DNA from 4 places in the Buttiauxella sp. AC038 genome. Region 4 is predicted to be linked to each of the others. Evidence: predicted binding sites of a transcription regulator. Region 4 holds the regulator's gene; each other region holds the start of a gene.
What was found. Region 4 encodes Fur, which represses iron uptake genes when iron is present. Its sites were predicted from a motif close to ATAATAATGAGAACNACTATCAA; they were not measured.
Positions count from the first base shown of each region.

Region 1 (4,996 bases), 170 kb from region 4:
GTTCAGGGAACCCGCATTCCACAGCCCTGCGGAAATAGCGGTTTCAAGCGAGGCATGCAGCAATAGCCAGGTATTGAACGCCACCAGCATGGCTCGCACGCCAATACCGATGATTATCAAACGGAAAGTTTCAATACCGTTTCGCCACGCGAGCAACCAGACCACCAGCGCAGTAATAATGCCACCAGCCATGGCGGAGGTAGCAATCGCAGTTTGATGTTGGCCGAACAGCACCATGGCGACCAGAACACCACTCCACGCCCCGGTATTAAAACCCATCACGTCCGGGCTGCCGAGCGGGTTGCGCATCAGTGACTGGAAGATGGCACCACTCACGCCCAGCGCCGCACCAATCAGCAGCGCCATGACAACGCGTGGCAAACGCCATTCAACGACGACCAGTGAGATATTGCGTGGTGCGGAGCCGAGTAGTGCGTCAATCACCTGGTTGACTGATAGTGGCAAAACGCCACTCCCCAGACTCCACAATCCGAGAATAATACTGAGCATTAATAGCATCAGGCTGCTGATTAACAGGCGAGGGGAGAGGCGGTTCAAATTCCTGCTCCTTTACGCTGGCGGCGGACTAAGTAAATGAGCATCGGTGCGCCAATAAATGCGCTCACCACTGAAACACGTAATTCGCCAGGAACCAGCATGCGGCCAACAATATCGGCGAACAGCAATAGCACCGGTGTGGCAATCAAGGTGACGGGAAGCGACCATCGGTGGTCAGCGCCCACCAGCCAACGTGCCAGATGCGGTATCATCAGGCCAATAAAAGCAATTGGTCCGACAGCGGCGGTCGCGCTGCCACACAATAAAGTGATGGCGATTAAACCGAGCAACTGAGTGCGTGCCACTTTGCTGCCAAGTGCAGTTGCGGTATCGGTGCCCATACTCAGGCTGTTTAGAGAACGACTGATAAGCAGCGCAATCGCACCGCCTGCCAGCACGGGCAAGACAATGACTTTCAACGTTGAAAGCGTACGGATATCGAGTGAACCGGCCTGCCAGAAACGTAGCTGGTCATAGACCACTGGGTTAAGTAGCGCGATGCCATTGCTTAAACCTTCGAGCACCGCACCGAGTGCAACACCTGCCAGCGTTAAGCGCACCGGGCTGAGTTGGCCGCCACCCTGACTACCGGTAAATGCCACCACCAGGGCAGCAAACAGCGCGCCTGAAAAGGCAAGCCCAAGGAGCGCCAGAGGAGAGGTCAGACTCCAGACCGCCGCACCCAACACAATGGCAAAACTTGCTCCGGCATTAACGCCAAGCAGGCCAGGGTCAGCGAGTGGGTTTCGGGTCAGGGTTTGCATCAACGCACCGGCAAGGCCCAGCGCGCCGCCCGCAAGAATACCGGCGAGCGTGCGGGGGAGGCGGGCGTCGAGCACGATAGTGCAATCCGCACTCTGGCACTGGCCGCTAAGCGCATCGATAACAACTTCAGCGGGGAGTGATTTTGCACCTAATAACAAACTGAGCGTTGCCATTAAAACGAGTAAAAACAGCAAACTCAGCAGGATGAACCAGCGTGACATACGTTGTATATCCTTCACTTCGTAGCCCTACAAAAATCATGTAAAATTAAATGATAGTTATTATCATTATCACTCTTATTTGTTTATGTTAGCATGAGCCGCCTCGCACCCGGAAAGAAAAATTCGCTTTAAGGCCATGTAATGAACCGCAATTCTTTGCTGCTTAATCTCAGTTTACTCAAGACTCATCCCGCTTTTCGTGCCGTCTTCCTCGCCCGTTTTATCTCCATTGTGTCGTTGGGGTTGTTGGGCGTTGCGGTGCCGGTACAAATTCAGACCCTGACGAGTTCTTCTTTGCAAGTCGGTCTTGCGGTGACGCTAACCGGTTCGGCGATGTTTATCGGTCTGATGATGGGCGGCGTGCTGGCAGACCGCCACGAGCGCCGCCGCCTGATTCTTCTGGCCCGTTCTACCTGCGGCGTCGGCTTTATTGGCCTGACGATTAACGCCGCATTACCTGAACCATCGCTGGCGGCGATTTACCTGCTTGGCGTGTGGGATGGGTTCTTTGGCGCGCTCGGTGTGACTGCGCTTTTAGCCGCAACACCTGCGCTGGTGGGGCGTGAAAACCTGATGCAGGCAAGTGCGATTACCATGCTCACAGTGCGCCTGGGCTCGGTGATTTCACCGATGATCGGCGGGCTGCTGCTGGCGTCGGGCGGCGTGGTGTGGAACTACGCGCTGGCATCCGTCGGCACCTTTATCACTTTGCTGCCGTTGCTGAGTTTGCCGAAACTGGCACCGCCGCCACAAGCGCGTGAAAACCCGCTGCTGTCACTGTGGAATGGTTTACGTTTCCTGGTTGGCCACCCGATTATCGGCGGCATTGCGTTAGTCGGCGCGTTGCTCACGATGGCGAGTGCGGTGCGCGTGTTATATCCGGCGCTCGCCGGGCACTGGCAAATGAGTGCGGCGCAAATCGGCCTGATGTATGCCGCCGTACCACTGGGAGCCGCTATTGGCGCGTTGACCAGCGGGCGTATTGCCCATCACGCGAGTCCGGGCATGATCATGCTGGGAACGGGTGTTGTGTCGTTTATCTCGATTGGCATTTTCAGCCTGATGCCGGTTTGGGGGCTTGGGCTGGCGTGTCTGGCGCTGTTTGGTTATCTCAGTGCGATTAGCTCTTTGTTGCAATACACGCTAATTCAGACGCTTACCCCGGACGGGATGTTAGGGCGTATCAACGGCCTGTGGACTGCGCAGAACGTGACGGGTGATGCGATTGGTGCTGCGATTTTGGGCGGAATGACCGTTGCTATGACGCCTGTTGCGGCTGCAAGCTCGGGTGGTTTTGCGCTAACGATATGCGGGGTTGTGCTGGCGATTGTGCTGGTGCAATTGCGACGTTACCAGCAAACCGTTCCTGCTTAAAACATGAACCATGTCGGATGTCGCTGTGACATCCGACATGGAAAAACCACGCAATCACCTGAAAGCAGTAGGTCGGATTAGCGTTAGCGACATCCGACATGCAATCCATTACTTACTGGCAAACAGCTTACTCATCCGCTCCAGAATCTGAGTGGCACTGTAATAATCCAGACGGAAAGTTTCAGTGCCCAGCGCATAAACTTGCTTGTGCTGCACGGCAGGCAAATGCGAAAGCAGCGGGTTGTTTTCCAGCGCGGTGGCATCTTTTTCATCGCTGGCAAACAGGAACAGACTTTCACCGTTCAAACCTGCGGCCAGGTTTTCCCCACCAAGTTGCACAATGTCATGACGTTTCCCCATGCTCTTACTGGCCTGAATTGTCGCGGGTAACGTCGACAACGTGAAGCCAAGCTGCTGAAGCAATTTCCCTTGTGCAGATTCTGACGTCCACAAGTTCGCCGAATGAGAGGCAGGGGTGTAAACCAGCGCGGTCACCGGCTGCGGTGGCAGTGCCATATGCATTTTTGCTTCGCTCAGATGCTTATCAAAACTGGCAATTCGCCCGGCGGCTTGCTTCTCATGCCCGGTGATGCCACCAAGCTGAGTCAGTAATTGCTGCCAGCTCTTGTCGTCATAATTAATCACAAGCGTTGGTGCGATGGCAGAGAGCTGCTCATAAAGGGCGAGGGCAGAATCACCACCGGTTGCACTAATCAAAATCAAATCCGGCATTTGTGCCGCGACGGCTTCGGCGCTGGCTTCGCCAATATATAAGCGTTGAACGTTACGCTCTTTAGCCACATCTCCCCACTGGCGCAGAAAACCCTGCGCGTCACCCATTCGGTTGCCGGGCGTCGTTGCACCGCTTGCGATAACGGGCGCATCAATGGCCAGCAGAGAGCCGGTTAACGTCACGCTGGTCGAAACAATACGCTGCGGTGCCTGCTCAAACGTGTGCGTACCGTGGCTGTCGGTGATGGTGCGCGGCCAGTCGGCGGCGTGGGCAAAGCTGCTCAGGCAGAAAAGGATTAGTGCGGAGAATCTGATTTTCACTCAATGACATCCTGTAGGAAATTATGCGCAAAGTTATGGTAATGCTTCTCATTTTCACTGTTATGCCATCAGGGTGCAAGCGGCACAATTGTTAAAATAAATTTGCCTTTGTTGACAGCGCGGTGGTTTCTCTTTAGGTTACGACTCCGAAATACAAATGATAATTATTATTAATATCTTTTATCATTTTTGACGGAGGATGGATGGATACGTTACTGGCCCGGCAGCCGCAAGAAAAACAGCTAACTTCTTGTGCCGATAGTTTTTTCTTTATGTCGCCTTATCGCAGTTTCTCGACAAGCGGCTGCTTTACTCGACTCGACTGCCCGGCACTTGATGGTGAAAACCTCAATGGTGGGCTGCAAAAACAGTTGCGTGAAGCGTTCGAAAACGCCAAAAAGCACGGTATCGAGAAGCCCGTTGCCGTAGGTGCAATCCCCTTCGATCCCCGCCAACCATCAGCATTGTTTATTCCTGAAAGCTGGCAGACGTTTTCACGTGCTCAACGCCAGATTGATTCCAGCCAGTGTGGTGCGGCCCAACCGCTGAACATTGCCGCGCGTAAAGCTGTCCCTGAACAAGAAAAATTTATGGCGATGGTGGCGCATGCCGCTGCCGCTACCACCCAGCCGGATATCGACAAAGTGGTGCTCTCGCGCCTGATTGATATTGAAACGGACGCGCCCGTTGACCTCGATGCTTTGCTCAATCGCCTGATTAGCCAAAACCCGACCAGCTACAACTTCCATGTGCCGCTAGCCGATGGCAGCTCGCTGGTGGGTGCCAGCCCGGAATTGCTGCTACGCAAATCGGGCAAGAATTTCAGCTCCTTGCCGCTGGCAGGTTCGGCGCGTCGCGATACAAACAATATCCAGCGCGACAGCGAAATTGGTGCGCAGCTGCTGCGCTCAAGCAAAGACCGCCACGAACACTGCCTCGTGACCCAGGCGATGCGCGATGTTTTGCAGCCGCATAGCCAACATTTAACGCTTTCCGATACGCCGGAACTTATCACCACGCCAACT
Region 1 is NZ_CEEDCQ010000001.1:3,801,794-3,806,789, reverse strand. Features, by position in the region: gene fepG (iron-enterobactin ABC transporter permease) at 1-519, opposite strand, end outside; gene fepD (Fe(3+)-siderophore ABC transporter permease) at 555-1,544, opposite strand; gene entS (enterobactin transporter EntS) at 1,686-2,918, shown strand; gene fepB (Fe2+-enterobactin ABC transporter substrate-binding protein) at 3,027-3,971, opposite strand; gene entC (isochorismate synthase EntC) at 4,175-4,996, shown strand, end outside.
Region 1: entS (enterobactin transporter EntS) is a predicted target of Fur. The motif match lies at 1,595-1,617, and genes of this name have one in related genera.

Region 2 (4,996 bases), 2.1 Mb from region 4:
GCCGGCTATGGGTTGCGGATGGTAAAAACGGACTACTGCCTCCCAGACAATCAGAATCGTAATTACCACCAGAGCAATGGCATTCACAAAGGCAGCAAGTGTCGTCAACCTTAACCAACCGAAGGTATGGCGAGTATTTGGTGGACGGCGCGCAAACTGTACTGCCAGCAAAGCCACCAGTAATGCCGCTGCATCTGTCAGCATATGACCCGCGTCAGCGAGTAGGGCAAGCGAGCCAGAAAGCACACCACCGATGACTTCGGCCACCATAAACAGCGCTGTGACGGCAAAAGCCCACAGAAGGCGCCTGGAGTTGGAATCACTCGGGTTATGTTGATGTGTATGCGCCATGGTTCCTCTGTATCCGTAAAGCAACAATGCGCTAATTATAAACACTAACATTGTTAACTTGTTGAATAACGCTCATAAAAAAGGAGAGCCTAAGCTCCCCCTTAATTTTCCGGGCTTAATTTACTGCGAGGTGCCGTCCACTTTCGTGTTCACGTCATCTCCGCTACCGGTTTCTACCTTTTTGTTCATATCCGGGCATTTCCCGTCCTTACACATCGAATTTTTATGGATTTCCTCTTTGCTCATTCCATCGTTGGTCATACCGCTACTGCTGGTTGAGCCATTAGGATGAAGCATAGTGCCGCCATTATTGATATTGCTATTATCGACGTTTTTGGGTGCGAGATTCTGATTCGCATCGGGTGCAACCTGGCCTGCTTCGGCACTTGCGTTTGCCTGGCCGTTATTGCTCCCGCTAGTTTCAGCGGCCATTGCCAGACTGCTTGCTACAGAAAGGGTTGCTGTCAGGAAAAGTGCAGTTAATTTATTCATTTAATGCTCCTGTTATGGTCGTTATTGCTGGATAACTTCTTCCAACAGTGCACTGGCTTTATTCTGTGCCTGGCGCTTTTATCGGCTAAATATGTCAGCCATGAAAGCGGCATCAGAATACAATTTTGCTAATTGAGTATTTTTCAGTGTTTACAATTAAAAATTGTAGCGGGAAACCGGGTTTTTACCATTTTTTGACGCTTTTTAGGTCGTTTCCAGGAATATTCTGCCTGAAGTGTAAAAGCCCGTTTACACTTCAGGTCTGAAGCGATAGATTGAAGGGATTGCAACTAAGCTAAATCTCAAGGCCATTCCCGGAAATATCATGAATTATCAGAATGACGACTTACGCATTAAAGAAATCAACGAACTTTTACCGCCAGTAGCGCTGCTCGAAAAATTCCCCGCCACTGAAAAAGCCGCCGCAACCGTATCTGGCGCGCGCAAAGCGATTCATAAAATTCTGAAAGGAAATGATGATCGTCTGCTGGTTGTCATTGGCCCTTGCTCAATTCACGATATCAAAGCGGCGAAAGAGTATGGCGCGCGCTTGCTGACACTGCGTGAAGAATTGCAAGGTGAGCTGGAAATCGTTATGCGTGTCTACTTCGAAAAACCACGCACAACGGTGGGCTGGAAAGGTCTGATCAACGATCCGCATATGGACAGCAGCTACCAGATCAACGATGGCTTGCGTATTGCCCGTAAGTTATTGCTGGATATCAACGACTCTGGTCTGCCAGCGGCAGGTGAGTTCCTGGATATGATCACCCCGCAGTACCTGGCGGACTTGATGAGCTGGGGTGCCATTGGTGCACGTACTACAGAATCTCAGGTTCACCGTGAACTGGCGTCTGGCCTTTCATGCCCGGTTGGCTTCAAAAATGGCACTGACGGGACTATGAAAGTTGCGATCGATGCGATCAATGCAGCTGGTGCGCCGCACTGCTTCCTGTCTGTGACCAAATGGGGCCACTCTGCTATCGTGACTACCAGCGGAAATGGCGACTGCCACATCATCTTGCGCGGCGGCAAAGAGCCAAACTACAGCGCAGCGCATGTTGCTCAGGTGAAATCCGATCTGCAAAAAGCTGGACTGCCTGCCCAAGTGATGATCGACTTCAGCCACGCGAACAGCAGCAAGCAATTTAAGAAGCAAATGGAAGTTTGTGCCGATGTTTGCCAGCAAATTTCTGGTGGTGATGCTGCGATTACTGGTGTGATGATTGAAAGTCACCTTGTAGAAGGCAACCAGAACCTGGAAGGTAGCGAGCCGCTGGTTTATGGCAAGAGCGTGACCGATGCATGTATCGGTTGGGAAGATACCGAAACCGTACTGCGTCAGCTGGCTGATGCAGTAAAAGCACGCCGCGGCTAAGTTTTAACGCGATAACAATAAAAAAGGCGTGGTTCTCACCACGCCTTTTTCACATTTAACGAATTACTTCGCTTTACCCTGGTTTGCTACTGCTGCGGCTTTTGCTGCAATTTCATCAGCATTGCCCAAATAGTAGCGCTTCAGTGGTTTGAAGTTCTCATCGAACTCATATACCAATGGCACGCCAGTTGGGATATTCAGCTCAAGAATTTCTTCTTCGCCCAGGTTATCAAGGAATTTAACCAGAGCACGCAGGGAGTTACCGTGAGCGGCAACAATCACGCGCTCGCCGCTTTTCATGCGTGGCAGAATGGTTTCGTTCCAGTAAGGAATAACGCGATCGATAGTCAGCGCCAGGCTTTCAGTCGTTGGCAGCTCTTTGTCGGTCAGACTTGCATAACGCGGGTCATGGCCTGGGAAACGCTCATCATCGCGAGTTAATTCTGGTGGAGTCACAGCAAAACCACGACGCCATTGTTTAACTTGCTCGTCACCGTATTTCTCTGCGGTTTCAGCTTTGTTCAGACCCTGCAACGCACCGTAGTGACGTTCATTCAGCTTCCAGGATTTCTCAACCGGCAGCCAGGCCTGATCCAGTTCATCGAGGATATTCCACAGTGTATGGATGGCACGTTTCAGCACTGAGGTATAAGCAAAGTCGAAAGAGTAGCCTTCGTCTTTCAGCAGTTTACCTGCAGCTTTCGCTTCAGTTTTACCTTTCTCAGACAGATCAACGTCATACCAACCGGTGAAGCGGTTTTCGTTGTTCCACTGGCTTTCACCGTGACGAACCAGAACCAGCTTAGTAACAGCCATAGTTTACTCCTTAATAAGCCTGCGATTAATGATAACGATTATCATTATATTGCCGCAAAGGGGCAAGCGGCAATGCTAAACGTTTAACATAGCGAAAAAGAGTGTGGAGTGTAAGGTGGATGTGAATGGTTGTTATATTTTTGTCGCTAAATGGTGGGAAATCCAGCGATCAGGATAAGAATCGCCCTCCATTGTGGAGGGCGAGAAATTTAAAGTGCAATAAACTCGTATTCCGTAACGCTTAAATACTCTTCATTTGGCTGTAACCAGCAATCGGGTTGTGGCCATTCAGGGTGATTTGGGCTGTCCGGCAGGAACTCGCTTTCGAGCGCCAGGCCCTGATAAGCACTATAGGTACCTTGCTCTCTTGCTGGCGTTCCTTCCAGGTAATTGCCACTATAAAACTGTAGGGCAGGGGCTGTGGTATAGACCGTCATTTGCAGTTTATTATCGCTCGACCAGACGTGTGCAGCTGGTTGGCTGACATCGCCTTGCGCCTGCAACAAGAAAGCGTGGTCGTAGCCTTTCACCAACAGCTGGTCGTTGTCATGCAGGAAATCGTCGGCGATAGTTTTTGCCGTGCGGAAATCAAATCCTGTATTCGTAACATCGGCAAGTCCAGCTTGCGGGATACCGTTGCTATCGACTGGTAAATAGGTATCCGCCAGCAATTGAAGACGATGTTGGCGAATATCGTTTTGCTTACCATCGAGATTGAAATAAGCGTGATTAGTCAGATTTACCGGGCATGGTTTACTGGTTTTGGCACGGAATTCGACGGTGATGCAGTTATCTTCGGTAAGCGCATAACGCGCAGTTGCGCGCAACTCGCCGGGGAATCCCTGGTCGCCATCTTGAGAATCAAGTGTATATAGCACTTCATGCTCATTCTGGCGCACAATCCGCCAGCGGCGTTTGTCAAAACCATCAGGTCCACCATGCAACTGATGTGCACCCTGATTTGCTGTCACGTTAATAGTGACGCCATCGCGCTCAAACTGGCTGTTCGCAATGCGGTTGGCATAACGGCCGACAGTGGCGCCCAAATAAGCGGCCTGATTCAGATAATCTTCTGGCGTTTCACAGCCAAGCAGCGTTTCACGCACCGTTCCATCTTTCATCGGCACACGGCATGACAGCAAGGTTGCGCCCCAGTCCATTACTGTGACCACCAGCCCCGCGCTATTGCGCAGGGTGGAGATGCGGAAGGGCTGCCCGTCAGGTGCGAGCTGTGGTGTTTCTTTTAGCATTGGCCTGCACCTTCCGAAGGTTTGCATACATAGAAGGTTTCTTTGATACCGGTTTTCGCTTCGTACTGTTTTTCGACAGCCTGTTTAACCGTTGGAACCAAATCTTCCGGAATCAGCGCCACGATACAACCACCGAAGCCGCCGCCGGTCATACGCACGCCGCCTTTGTCACCGATAGTGGCTTTGACGATTTCAACTAAGGTGTCGATTTGCGGCACGGTGATTTCGAAATCATCGCGCATAGAAGCGTGAGATTCAGCCATCAGCACGCCCATACGTTTTAAATCACCTTTTGCCAACGCATCAGCAGCTTCTACGGTGCGGATATTTTCAGTCAGGACATGGCGTACGCGTTTCGCAACAATCGGGTCAAGCTCATGAGCGACTTCATTAAACTTGGAGAGCTCAACATCGCGCAGTGCTTTCTGAGTGAAGAAACGCGCACCGGTTTCGCATTGCTCGCGACGAGTATTGTATTCACTGCCAACCAGAGTGCGTTTGAAGTTACTGTTGATGATGACCACAGCCACGCCTTTTGGCATTGAAACGGCTTTGGTGCCGAGCGTGCGGCAGTCGATCAGCAATGCATGATCTTTTTTGCCTAATGCTGAAATCAGCTGATCCATAATGCCGCAGTTACAGCCCACAAACTGGTTCTCTGCTTCCTGGCCATTCAGGGCAATTTGCGAGCCATCAAGTGCCAGGTGAT
Region 2 is NZ_CEEDCQ010000001.1:1,575,734-1,580,729, forward strand. Features, by position in the region: gene zitB (CDF family zinc transporter ZitB) at 1-351, opposite strand, end outside; gene AC0IXI_RS07585 (YbgS-like family protein) at 472-843, opposite strand; gene aroG (3-deoxy-7-phosphoheptulonate synthase AroG) at 1,169-2,221, shown strand; gene gpmA (2,3-diphosphoglycerate-dependent phosphoglycerate mutase) at 2,285-3,037, opposite strand; gene galM (galactose-1-epimerase) at 3,247-4,287, opposite strand; gene galK (galactokinase) at 4,281-4,996, opposite strand, start outside.
Region 2: gpmA (2,3-diphosphoglycerate-dependent phosphoglycerate mutase) is a predicted target of Fur. The motif match lies at 3,060-3,082, and genes of this name have one in related genera.

Region 3 (4,996 bases), 440 kb from region 4:
CTCACGCGCCGGGTCAGCGTCATAACCGTAACATTTGAGCAAGGGAGTAGAGATGCGGCGTAGCGCCGGGAGATATGCTGTTTCGATGACTGAACCTAAACCGATTAAACCTGCCAACATAAGCTAATCCTACCAAATATAAGCCGTACCTATCATTAGAGTCCCTATGTTTTAAATGACTACTGGGTTTTGGTCGAGAAGGATTTTGTGTATGAGAGTAAAAAAGCAGGCTGGTTTTTAGCCAGCCTGCTGTGGTCAATTTAGAATTGCAGGGAGTAATTCACGCCGTAAGTGCGCCCACGCCCTTTATATTCGTACAGCGAAGGGCTGCCGTACGTTGGGCTGTAAAGCAATGGTGCGCGCTGGCCCCACACGGTGGTGTAGTCTTTATCAAGCAGGTTTTCGATGCTGAAGCTCAGCTTGCCTAGTGGTAGAGCGTAGCTTCCAATAAAGTCGACGGTGTTATAACCATTGATCTTATTGTCGCTGGCATCGGTTAAATCAAAGGTCTGCTGGCTTTGAACTCGCAGGCTCCACGGGTCTGGTGCCCAGCCAACATACGCGGTGGCTTTTGAAGGGCTTGCGTAAATCACGTCCCATTTCTGCCATTTGCCATCCACTTTAGTTTCGGACTTAAGCACGTTAAAGTTAACGCCGGTGCTCCAGTTCGAGTCTGGAATAAAGTAATCCACAGCACCTTCAACACCGTAAATACGACGCTTGTCATCTTCCACATTGATGGTCATATCTGCGCGGTTGATGGAGATCGACTTGTCAGACAACGAGTAGTACGCCGCAATTTGGCTGCGCAGGCTATCACCGGTATAACGCCAACCCAACTCATAAGAATCGACTTTGATCCCCTGTAGTTTTGACTGCCCGACGTTCACGCTATTTACCAGTTGGTAATGGCCATTCACCAGTCGGTAAGTGCCATTACCGTAGTATTTGCCTGGATCAGGAAGCTCTACACCTTGTGAGAAGTTAAACCACGCTTGCTGGCGGTCAGTAATATGCATTAACAGACCGGCATTGAATAACGCGTTGTCGTAATCCGTGCTGCCGCCAGGGATTGCGTCCGCAGACTGAGCGATACCGTTTGCAATACCTTGTTGCTGAGTAAAGCCAACAAAATCATCGACTTTGTTCTCGGTCCACTGATAGCGCACGCCGCCGCTCAGGGTAAACAGTTCGTTGATGTCATAACTGCTTTGCAGGAACGGAGCGAGGTTAGTGATGGTGTAACCTGGATAGCGGCCAGTGGTGTAAATGCTCTGGTTATTCAGACCACCTGAAGCATTGGCTTTTGCCAGATAAAAGAACATTTGGTTCGAGGTAAAGCTCTCGTGATCGGCATCGACGCCATAGGTAATCTGCCAGCCATCCAGCGGTTGGCTGGTAAGAGCCAGTTTCGCCCCGTACTGATCGGTATCCTGCTGGGAGGCCGAGAAACTGGTTACGGCTCCACGCGTGAGCGTCGGGAAAGGATAGAAGGTCAGAGACTCATCACGATAGTAAATCTGCCCAACCACTTCCTGGCCGAGGAAGTCGCTGTTGGAGTATTGCAGGCTAATCAGATGGCGTTCGGTACCAGGAATGCGGTCAGAATTAAGATTGTCACTGACAAACGCTTTGCCATTACCGGTCACTGCGGAGAAATTTTCACCCAGATTCAGCCCGTAATCATCGTCTCCCTGGCTCTTATAATATTGAGTCACCACCTGCAGTTGCTGGGTTTCATCAATATTTATCGTGCCGGTACCCATGACATCCAGACGGTCGGAATACTGTAAACCGGTTTGCGTGTTATCGAGCAAAGTCTGGTCGCCATTGCCATCAAACCAGCCACCAAATTTCTGATAAGCCACAGATAAACGGCCAGAGGCATTATCGTTACCGCCAGAAATGGAGCTGGCGACACGTTCATCATGATCTTTACTGCTGTTAAAACCAGACTTAATCCCGGTTTCAAATTCGACCTGAGTGTCAGGCTGGCCCTTTTTCGTCACGATATTAATCAGACCGCCAGTACTACCACCGCCATACAGCGAAGTTGCACCAGAGATAACTTCGATGTGTTCGATGTTGAAAGGGTCAATAGAGTCGAGCTGGCGGCTATCGGTACGGGAAGAGTTCAGACGAACGCCATCCACTAAAACCACGATAGAACGGCCGCGCATGTTCATGCCGTAGTTGGTACGGCTTTGGCTACTGACATCCAGACCGGGAATTAACTGTGCAAGTGCGTCTTTCAGCTCCTTGCCTCCCTGAATCTGTTGCTCAAGCTCGGTGCCTTCAATAACCCAAGTGGTCTGCGCCATTTCAGCCACCGTACGATGCATACGGTTCGCAGAAACCAGAATATTTTCTTCGGAAGTTTGCTGCGCGAAAGCCGGAGCCATCATCGCCAGAAGCAACGGGTTAAGCACCCAGCGTGCGTTTTTATGCATCATCATCATTCCTTGGATGGGAAAATATTAACATTTGAAAATGTTTTGAAATAAGAACGAGCTGAATTCTGCCGATAACGGTTCTCATTATCAATCTCAATTGATAGTATTTCTCAAATTAATCTTATGAATAATCATATGATTTCTGTGGGTAATTTTTTTGGCGATGGCAAGACAAGGCAAAGGAGCTGAAATGGCAGAGGTACAAAGCTACAGATTGTTTAATGTGCAGCTAATGCATAAATCACACGTTTCACCTTCGCTGTTGAGTCTGGTATTTGGCGGTCCGGATGTGGCAAACATGAAATGTGATTCGCCCGACCAGCGAATCAAAATGTTGTTCCCGTCTGAAGATGGCTCAATTCCGAACTTGCCAGAACATGGGCAGTGGTATTCGTTGTTGCAAGAATTACCCAAAGAAAAGCGGCCGATTGTGCGCACTTATACCTTGCGGCACGTTGACTGCGAGCGTCAGCAAGTGACTGTTGAATTCGTCAGTCACGGCACGGAAGGGCCTGCCTCCGCATGGGCGATTAGCTCGCAATCCGGTGACAAAATACAAATTGTCGCGCCGAATGCCGATTACCCGGAAGACAGCGGCGGTTATGAATGGACGCCACCTGCGGATTTGCGCCAGGGATTAATTGTTGCGGATGAAACTGCATTGCCTGCGGCGCGAGGCATACTTGAACTGCTATCGAAACTGCAAAATCCTCCAGAAATTCAGGCGTTTTTTGAAGTCCCGGAGCAGGGGGATTGCGTGGATTTAAGTGAATTTGGTTTTGCGAAAATTCATTGGTTGCCGCGAAAGGCTGTCAACGCAAGGCATGGGGAGTGCTTACTCAAGGCGGTAAGTGAATGTTCCCAACTCCCTAAAGCTGCGGGGATTACAGAAACAGTTAATGAAGAGGCTGAAGGTGAACTGTTGTGGGATAAAGCCACAACGGCCAGTAACGCTTTTTACGGCTGGGTTGCGGCGGAATCATCGGTTGTGAAAATGCTGCGCCGTTACTTAATTGGAGAATGCGGTGTGAGCCATGACGCCATCAACTTTATGGCCTACTGGAGCAAAGGGCGAGAGCGTTAATACAAAAAGGGCGGTAAAGCCGCCCATGGTTAGATTTTCTTTAGTTCCGGTAACAATCGTAGTGTGGTTTTCACGATCTGCATCAGCTCTTCATAGCTGGCATTTTCGATTGCGCTGATCGACATCCCCTGAATGATACAACAGAGATATTTCGCCAGATTGCGTACGCTTGTGGTTGCCGGAATTTCACCTTTTTGCTGTCGCTGCTCCAGGAAGTGAACCAGAGTCGCTTCCTGCATCGACTGACGCATTTTTATCATCGCGGAGATATCTTCCGAAGAGACGGCCAGCACCGCAGAGGTACATATCATAAAGCAGCCTGATGGTGTCTCTTTGTCAGTAAACATCTCTGCCAGCAAAGAGAGATAATCTTCCAGGGTCTGTTCCAGAGTACGATCTTCGCAATAAAGGCAAGCCTCACGCTGCTGCGTTACTCGTGCGATATAGCGATCTAATACTGCCTTGAACATACCTTCTTTGTTGGTGAACTCTGCATAAAGCGTTGGCGCTTTTGCACCTGTTGCTTCAACTAAATGTGCCATAGAAGTGGCTTCGTAGCCGTGTTTCCAGAACAAAGCCATGGCCTTGTCAAGTGCAGCTTCCCTATCAAACACCTTCGGTCGGCCACGGCTTTTTTTAATGCAACTCGTGTCAGTGGACATGGGAACCGTTTAACCTTTGTCTGTTTAGTGAACGATCATTATAAAAATAATAACACGCGTAAGCCAGAGGTTGATTATTAAAAATAATTTAATCCTATGCTTATGAAAAATAGTGGGTTTATAAAATAATTAACGAGCGTTATAAAAATAGTTTGACGTGTGATGCAGATCACATCTATGATTTAGTTATCGATCGTTAAGTAAAGAACTTAACGGCCTACTAAATAATCTGCTCAAGGTAAATAACATGAAAAACGTAAAAACTCTTATCGCTGCTGCTGTTCTTAGTTCACTCTCTTTCGCAAGCTTTGCCGCTGTTGAAGTGCAGGCAACGCCAACCGGTCAACAGAAAGTCGGCACAATCACCGCAACAGCTGGGACAAACCTGGGTTCGCTGGAAGATCAACTGGCTGAGAAAGCCGAACAAATGGGTGCCAGCTCATTCCGTATTACTTCAGTTACCGGCCCGAACACTTTGCACGGTACTGCGGTAATTTATAAATAAGCATACCCTTCATACTTCAAGTTGCAGCGGTGTTGGTCGCGCCCATTCAATAAAAAAGGCCCTGTTGAAAAACAGGGCCTTTTTTCTATCCGAACTAGCGTGATAATCAGATTTCGTTGGTCGCTACAGTATGCGCGTTAACTTCAATTGGCATGCCCGAGCGGTGCAGCATCGCCTGTTCCATAACTGTCGCGTCAGTTTCAGGGGCGGCCTGGAACTGTTTCATTTGTTCAGTCAGCGTAATCGGCAGCACTTGAGGATCATCATTAATATTTTTCGACAGTGGCTGATG
Region 3 is NZ_CEEDCQ010000001.1:3,192,386-3,197,381, reverse strand. Features, by position in the region: gene AC0IXI_RS15305 (Gfo/Idh/MocA family oxidoreductase) at 1-120, opposite strand, end outside; gene AC0IXI_RS15300 (TonB-dependent siderophore receptor) at 261-2,450, opposite strand; gene AC0IXI_RS15295 (siderophore-interacting protein) at 2,644-3,537, shown strand; gene AC0IXI_RS15290 (TetR/AcrR family transcriptional regulator) at 3,567-4,199, opposite strand; gene bhsA (multiple stress resistance protein BhsA) at 4,447-4,704, shown strand; gene ldtC (L,D-transpeptidase LdtC) at 4,811-4,996, opposite strand, start outside.
Region 3: AC0IXI_RS15300 (TonB-dependent siderophore receptor) is a predicted target of Fur. The motif match lies at 2,522-2,544, and genes of this name have one in related genera.

Region 4 (4,996 bases):
TATCAAGATAAAACTCTTGTGTCGTTATTTGTTACAAATGCTCATAAATTATGTGCTCTCTGTCATAATATCGGAATGAACTCTTACAAAGTCATTGATAATTCGCGTCGCGAAAAATAGTCTTAAGGGCAGCAGTAATGCGGGCAAATATTCATAACCGCTTTAGCCGTTAGGCATTTTTACTTTTTTTCGCCATAAGGCGTCTTTTAACGTCCGGCGATTATTGATACGTCAAAGAGGAATAATATATGCGTACGTTTAGTGGCAAACGTAGTGCACTGGCGCTTGCAATTGCAGGTGTCACGGCTCTTTCAGGACTTGTAGTCATCCCTCAGGCAAGCGCAGCAGGCTTTGTTGATGACTCGACTCTGACCGGTGGTGTTTATTACTGGCAGCGTGAGCGTGACCGTAAAGATGTTACGACTGATAAATATGAAACTAACCTTGCGCATTCCACCTGGAACGCCAACCTGGACTTCCAGTCTGGTTTCGCCGCTGACATGTTCGGTCTGGATATTGCGGCCTTTACTGCTATCGAAATGGCAGAAAATGGTAACAGCGGTCACCCGAACGAAATCGCATTCTCCTCTGTAAACAAAGCTTACGACGAAGATTACTCAGGTGATAAGAGCGGTATTAGCCTCTATAAAGCCGCAGCTAAATTCAAATACGGCCCGGTTTGGGCACGTGGCGGTTACATTCAGCCAACCGGGCAAACCTTGCTCGCACCACACTGGAGCTTCATGCCTGGTACTTACCAGGGCGCTGAAGCCGGTGCAAACTTTGATTACGGCGATTCTGGTGCGCTGAGCTTCTCCTACATGTGGACCAACGAGTACAAAGCTCCATGGCACCTGGAAATGGACAAGTTCTATCAGAACGACAAAAAAACCAAAGTTGAATATTTACACTCTCTTGGCGCGAAGTATGACTTCAAAAATGATTTCATTCTCGAAGCGGCATTTGGGCAGGCTGAAGGCTACGTTGATCAGTATTTCACCAAAGCAAGCTATAAGTTTGATATCGCGGGCAGCCCGTTAACAACCAGCTACCAGTTCTACGGTACGCGTGACAAAGTTTCAGATGGCAGCGTTAACGATCTGTACGACGGCACTGCATGGTTGCAGGCATTGACTCTCGGATACAGAGTGGGTCAGGTTGATTTGCGTCTTGAAGGAACTATTGTTAAGGCCGATGGCCAGCAAGGTTACTTCCTGCAGCGTATGACCCCAACTTATGCATCTTCAAACGGTCGTCTTGATGTGTGGTGGGATAACCGCTCTGACTTCAACGCCAACGGTGAAAAAGCAGTATTTGCAGGCGCGATGTATGACCTGAGCAATTGGAACCTGGCAGGTTGGGCAGTGGGTGCTTCTTATGTGTACGCATGGGATGCTAAACCAAGCTCTAAACCAACCACTGACGGTTACTACGATGCTGATAATCGCCTGAAAGAATCTGCGTACAGCCTTGATGCGTTGTACACCGTTCAGGATGGTCGTGCGAAAGGCACGCTGTTCAAACTGCACTTCACTCAGTACGACAACCATTCAGACATCCCAAGCTGGGGCGGTGGTTACGGCAACATCTTCCAGGATGAGCGCGACGTGAAATTCATCGTCATCGCACCGTTCACCATCTTCTGATTCGAATCCGGGCGTGAAAACGCCCGGTTTTCTTAAGGATATCAAACATGAAAAAAATCGTTCTGACTGTGGTGATGGCGTTAGGTTTAAGTGCGTGTGCGCAGCAACAACCTAAAACGGCTCCGGAAGACACAAAACTAAAACAAGCGTATAGCGCCTGTATTAACACCGCAGAAGGCAATCCGGATAAAATTCAGGCCTGCCAAAGCGTATTGAATGTGTTGGCTCAGGATAAGGAACACCAGGAGTTTGCGAAGAAAGAAACGGTTCGTACCCTGGATTACCAGAACTGCATTCAGGCAACACGTACCGGTAATGACCAGGCCGTGAAAGCAAAATGCGATAAAATCTGGCAAGAGATCCGCGCCAACAATAAGTAATCGCTGTATTCAGGCAATAAAAAAACCGATGAGCTTCCTCACCGGTTTTTTTATTGCCTGACACCCAACTCTGGGTGCCGGAGGTGCAGATTACTTTTCGCTGATTTCGTGTGCGTTTTCGTCGGTACGGCAATCACCTTCAGCACAATGACCATAAAGGTACAGGCTGTGGTTAGTCAGACGAATACCATGACGTGATGCGATTTCACGCTGACGGGCTTCGATTGAATCATCGCTGAATTCAATTACTTTGCCGCAGTCCAGGCAAATCAGGTGGTCATGGTGATGCTGCTGTGTCAGTTCGAATACGGATTTGCCGCCTTCGAAGTTATGGCGCGTCACAATGCCTGCATCATCAAACTGGTTTAGTACACGATAAACGGTGGCGAGACCAATCTCTTCGCCCATATCAATCAGACGTTTATATAAGTCTTCCGCACTGACGTGGTGGTTCACCGGCCCCTGCAGCACTTCAAGGATTTTTAATCGAGGAAGCGTGACTTTCAGGCCGGCCTTCTTTAATGCGGTATTATTGTCAGTCATGCGGAAATTGTCCTGTTGCTTAACGATTCGCTCGGAGTCAGGGTGAGCGTTAAGATGAATGCGTCTCATTATAGAACTGCCCCTTCTAAATGGGAACCGCAAGTATTATGCATAACCAAGTTAAAAAATTGCGGTTGAGTCGCGATTTGATGGCCTTGATAGCTATTTGTCAGGAGTTCATTGTACAGGGACAAGCTGAAAAGTTAAAAATTTGTAGCAATTATTTTAATCGGAAATAACTATCAATGTGGCGAAACCCAATAGTCTCGCCACATTGATGCCCATCGCCCTTGAATATGCAGGTTTATTGCCAGCCTGCATCTTAAAGTAGCCAGGGTTTAGAATCAGGCGTTGATGATATCAGCCAGGTTGAGCTCATCAGAAACTTGTTTAACCCATTTCTGAACGCGTTCAGCAGTCAGTTCTGGTTGACGGTCTTCGTCAATCGCCAGGCCAACAAAGTGGTCATCGTCTGCAAGACCTTTAGATGCTTCGAAATGGTAACCCGCAGTCGGCCAGTGACCGACGATAGCTGCACCGCGCGGCTCAATGATGTCGCGGATAGTGCCTAATGCGTCACAGAAGTATTCTGCGTAGTCTTCCTGGTCACCGCAACCAAACAACGCTACCAGTTTGCCATTGAAATCAACTTCTTCCAGAGTTGGGAAGAAATCGTCCCAATCACACTGGGCTTCGCCGTAGTACCAGGTTGGAATGCCGAGAAGCAGAATGTCGAAGCCTTCCAGGTCTTCTTTGCTGCTCTTAGCAATGTCATGCACCTCAGCAACATCTTTACCGAGCTGTTTTTGAATCATTTTCGCGATATTTTCGGTGTTACCAGTGTCGCTGCCGAAAAAAATGCCTACGATTGCCATGAGTAAAATAACCTCTTGATACTTAATGGTATGGTGGCTGCTATTTGGCCACAGATAGGGCAATCATAGCAGAACACTTCGTGGTGCGGAAACTGCTATCGCCCCGGTGTGCACAGACTGCAAAATCGCATACCAGGACATAGCACTAAAACTAACTGAGATGTTGCTTCAGTTGTTCGAGAAGTATCTCTTCAATCAATTCACTACGACTGATATTGCGCGCTTCAGCCAGCTGATTGAGAGCATCTACCGCATCGTTATTGAGCTTTAGCTCCACTCGCTTCAGGCCGCGTACTTTATCGCGCTTGAGTTGGTTGCGTTTGTTGATACGCAATTGCTCATCACGCGTTAGCGGATTGGTTTTTGGTCGCCCCGGGCGACGCTCGTCCGCGAACAGATCTAATGTAGTACGGTCCGTTTGTTCTTTTGCCATGATTAGACTACTGACAGGGAATTCAGGTGGCACGGAGCGGGGTGCTCTGGCGCAATTTAGCGCGCAATCATACATCAGCATGGCTTGCGCGCCAACGCGTTAGCCACATCTTGCGGCCAGTCGGTTTGTTTTTAATCAGTTTGCCGCTGTTGTGTCGATAAAACGATGGATTGCGCGCAAAACAGCATCAGGTTTTTCTGCGTGAACCCAGTGTCCGGCACCTGCAACCACATGAGCACGCGCCTGAGGGAACTGTGAAAGCAACTGGCTACGATGCGATTCATTGACATAAGGAGATGCGCCGCCGCGAATAAATAGCGAGGGTTCATTCCATGCAGGAATGTTTTCCCAGCCGACAATATTCTCATATTGCTCCCACAGCACCGGCACGTTGAATTTCCATTCGCCATCGGCAAAGGATTTTAGCAAGAACTGAATAACACCTTCTTCATCAAGATGCTCGCGCATCACGGTCGCGGCCTGCTGCCGTGTTTTAACGCAAGCGGCGCTGACGGCATTTATTGCAGTGAAAATTTCATCGTGGCGGCGCACCTGATAATCCACCGGTGCAATATCAATCAGTACTAATTTGTCGATACGCTCTGGGGCAATCGCCGTCAAAGCCATCGCCACTTTGCCACCCATTGAATGGCCAATAATAATGGCTTTCTCAAAGTCATATTCATCGAGCGTTTCGACGACATCCTGCGCCATAGCAGGGTAGTTCATCTCAGAGCTTTGTGGTGATAAACCGTGGTTGCGCAGATCGATTTGCAGCAACGTATGATCCTGCCCAAGGTCACGGGCCAGCACGCCCAGGTTATCAAGGCTACCAAAAAGACCGTGAATAAGGACGATGGGGGAATTACTAGTCGATTGTTGCGCAGTTTGCAGGCGAGCATTCAATTTCATGGCAAAGTTCTTTTTTTACTTCGTGCGGTTAGGGTATCATAACGGCATCCTGCCGCACTGCCGCAAATTTCCAGTTTAGTCTGACTTTGTGGTGTGACAAAAGCTTGGCTCTACCCGAGGTTGGGATTTGTCCTTATAATCCCAATTACTTGCATTCAGAAAAGATATCGCACTGGATTAAGATGAAAACAATTGAAGTTGATGACG
Region 4 is NZ_CEEDCQ010000001.1:3,629,499-3,634,494, reverse strand. Features, by position in the region: gene chiP (chitoporin ChiP) at 249-1,646, shown strand; gene chiQ (ChiQ/YbfN family lipoprotein) at 1,694-2,026, shown strand; gene fur (ferric iron uptake transcriptional regulator) at 2,117-2,569, opposite strand; gene fldA (flavodoxin FldA) at 2,914-3,444, opposite strand; gene ybfE (LexA regulated protein) at 3,596-3,877, opposite strand; gene ybfF (esterase) at 4,013-4,789, opposite strand; gene seqA (replication initiation negative regulator SeqA) at 4,972-4,996, shown strand, end outside.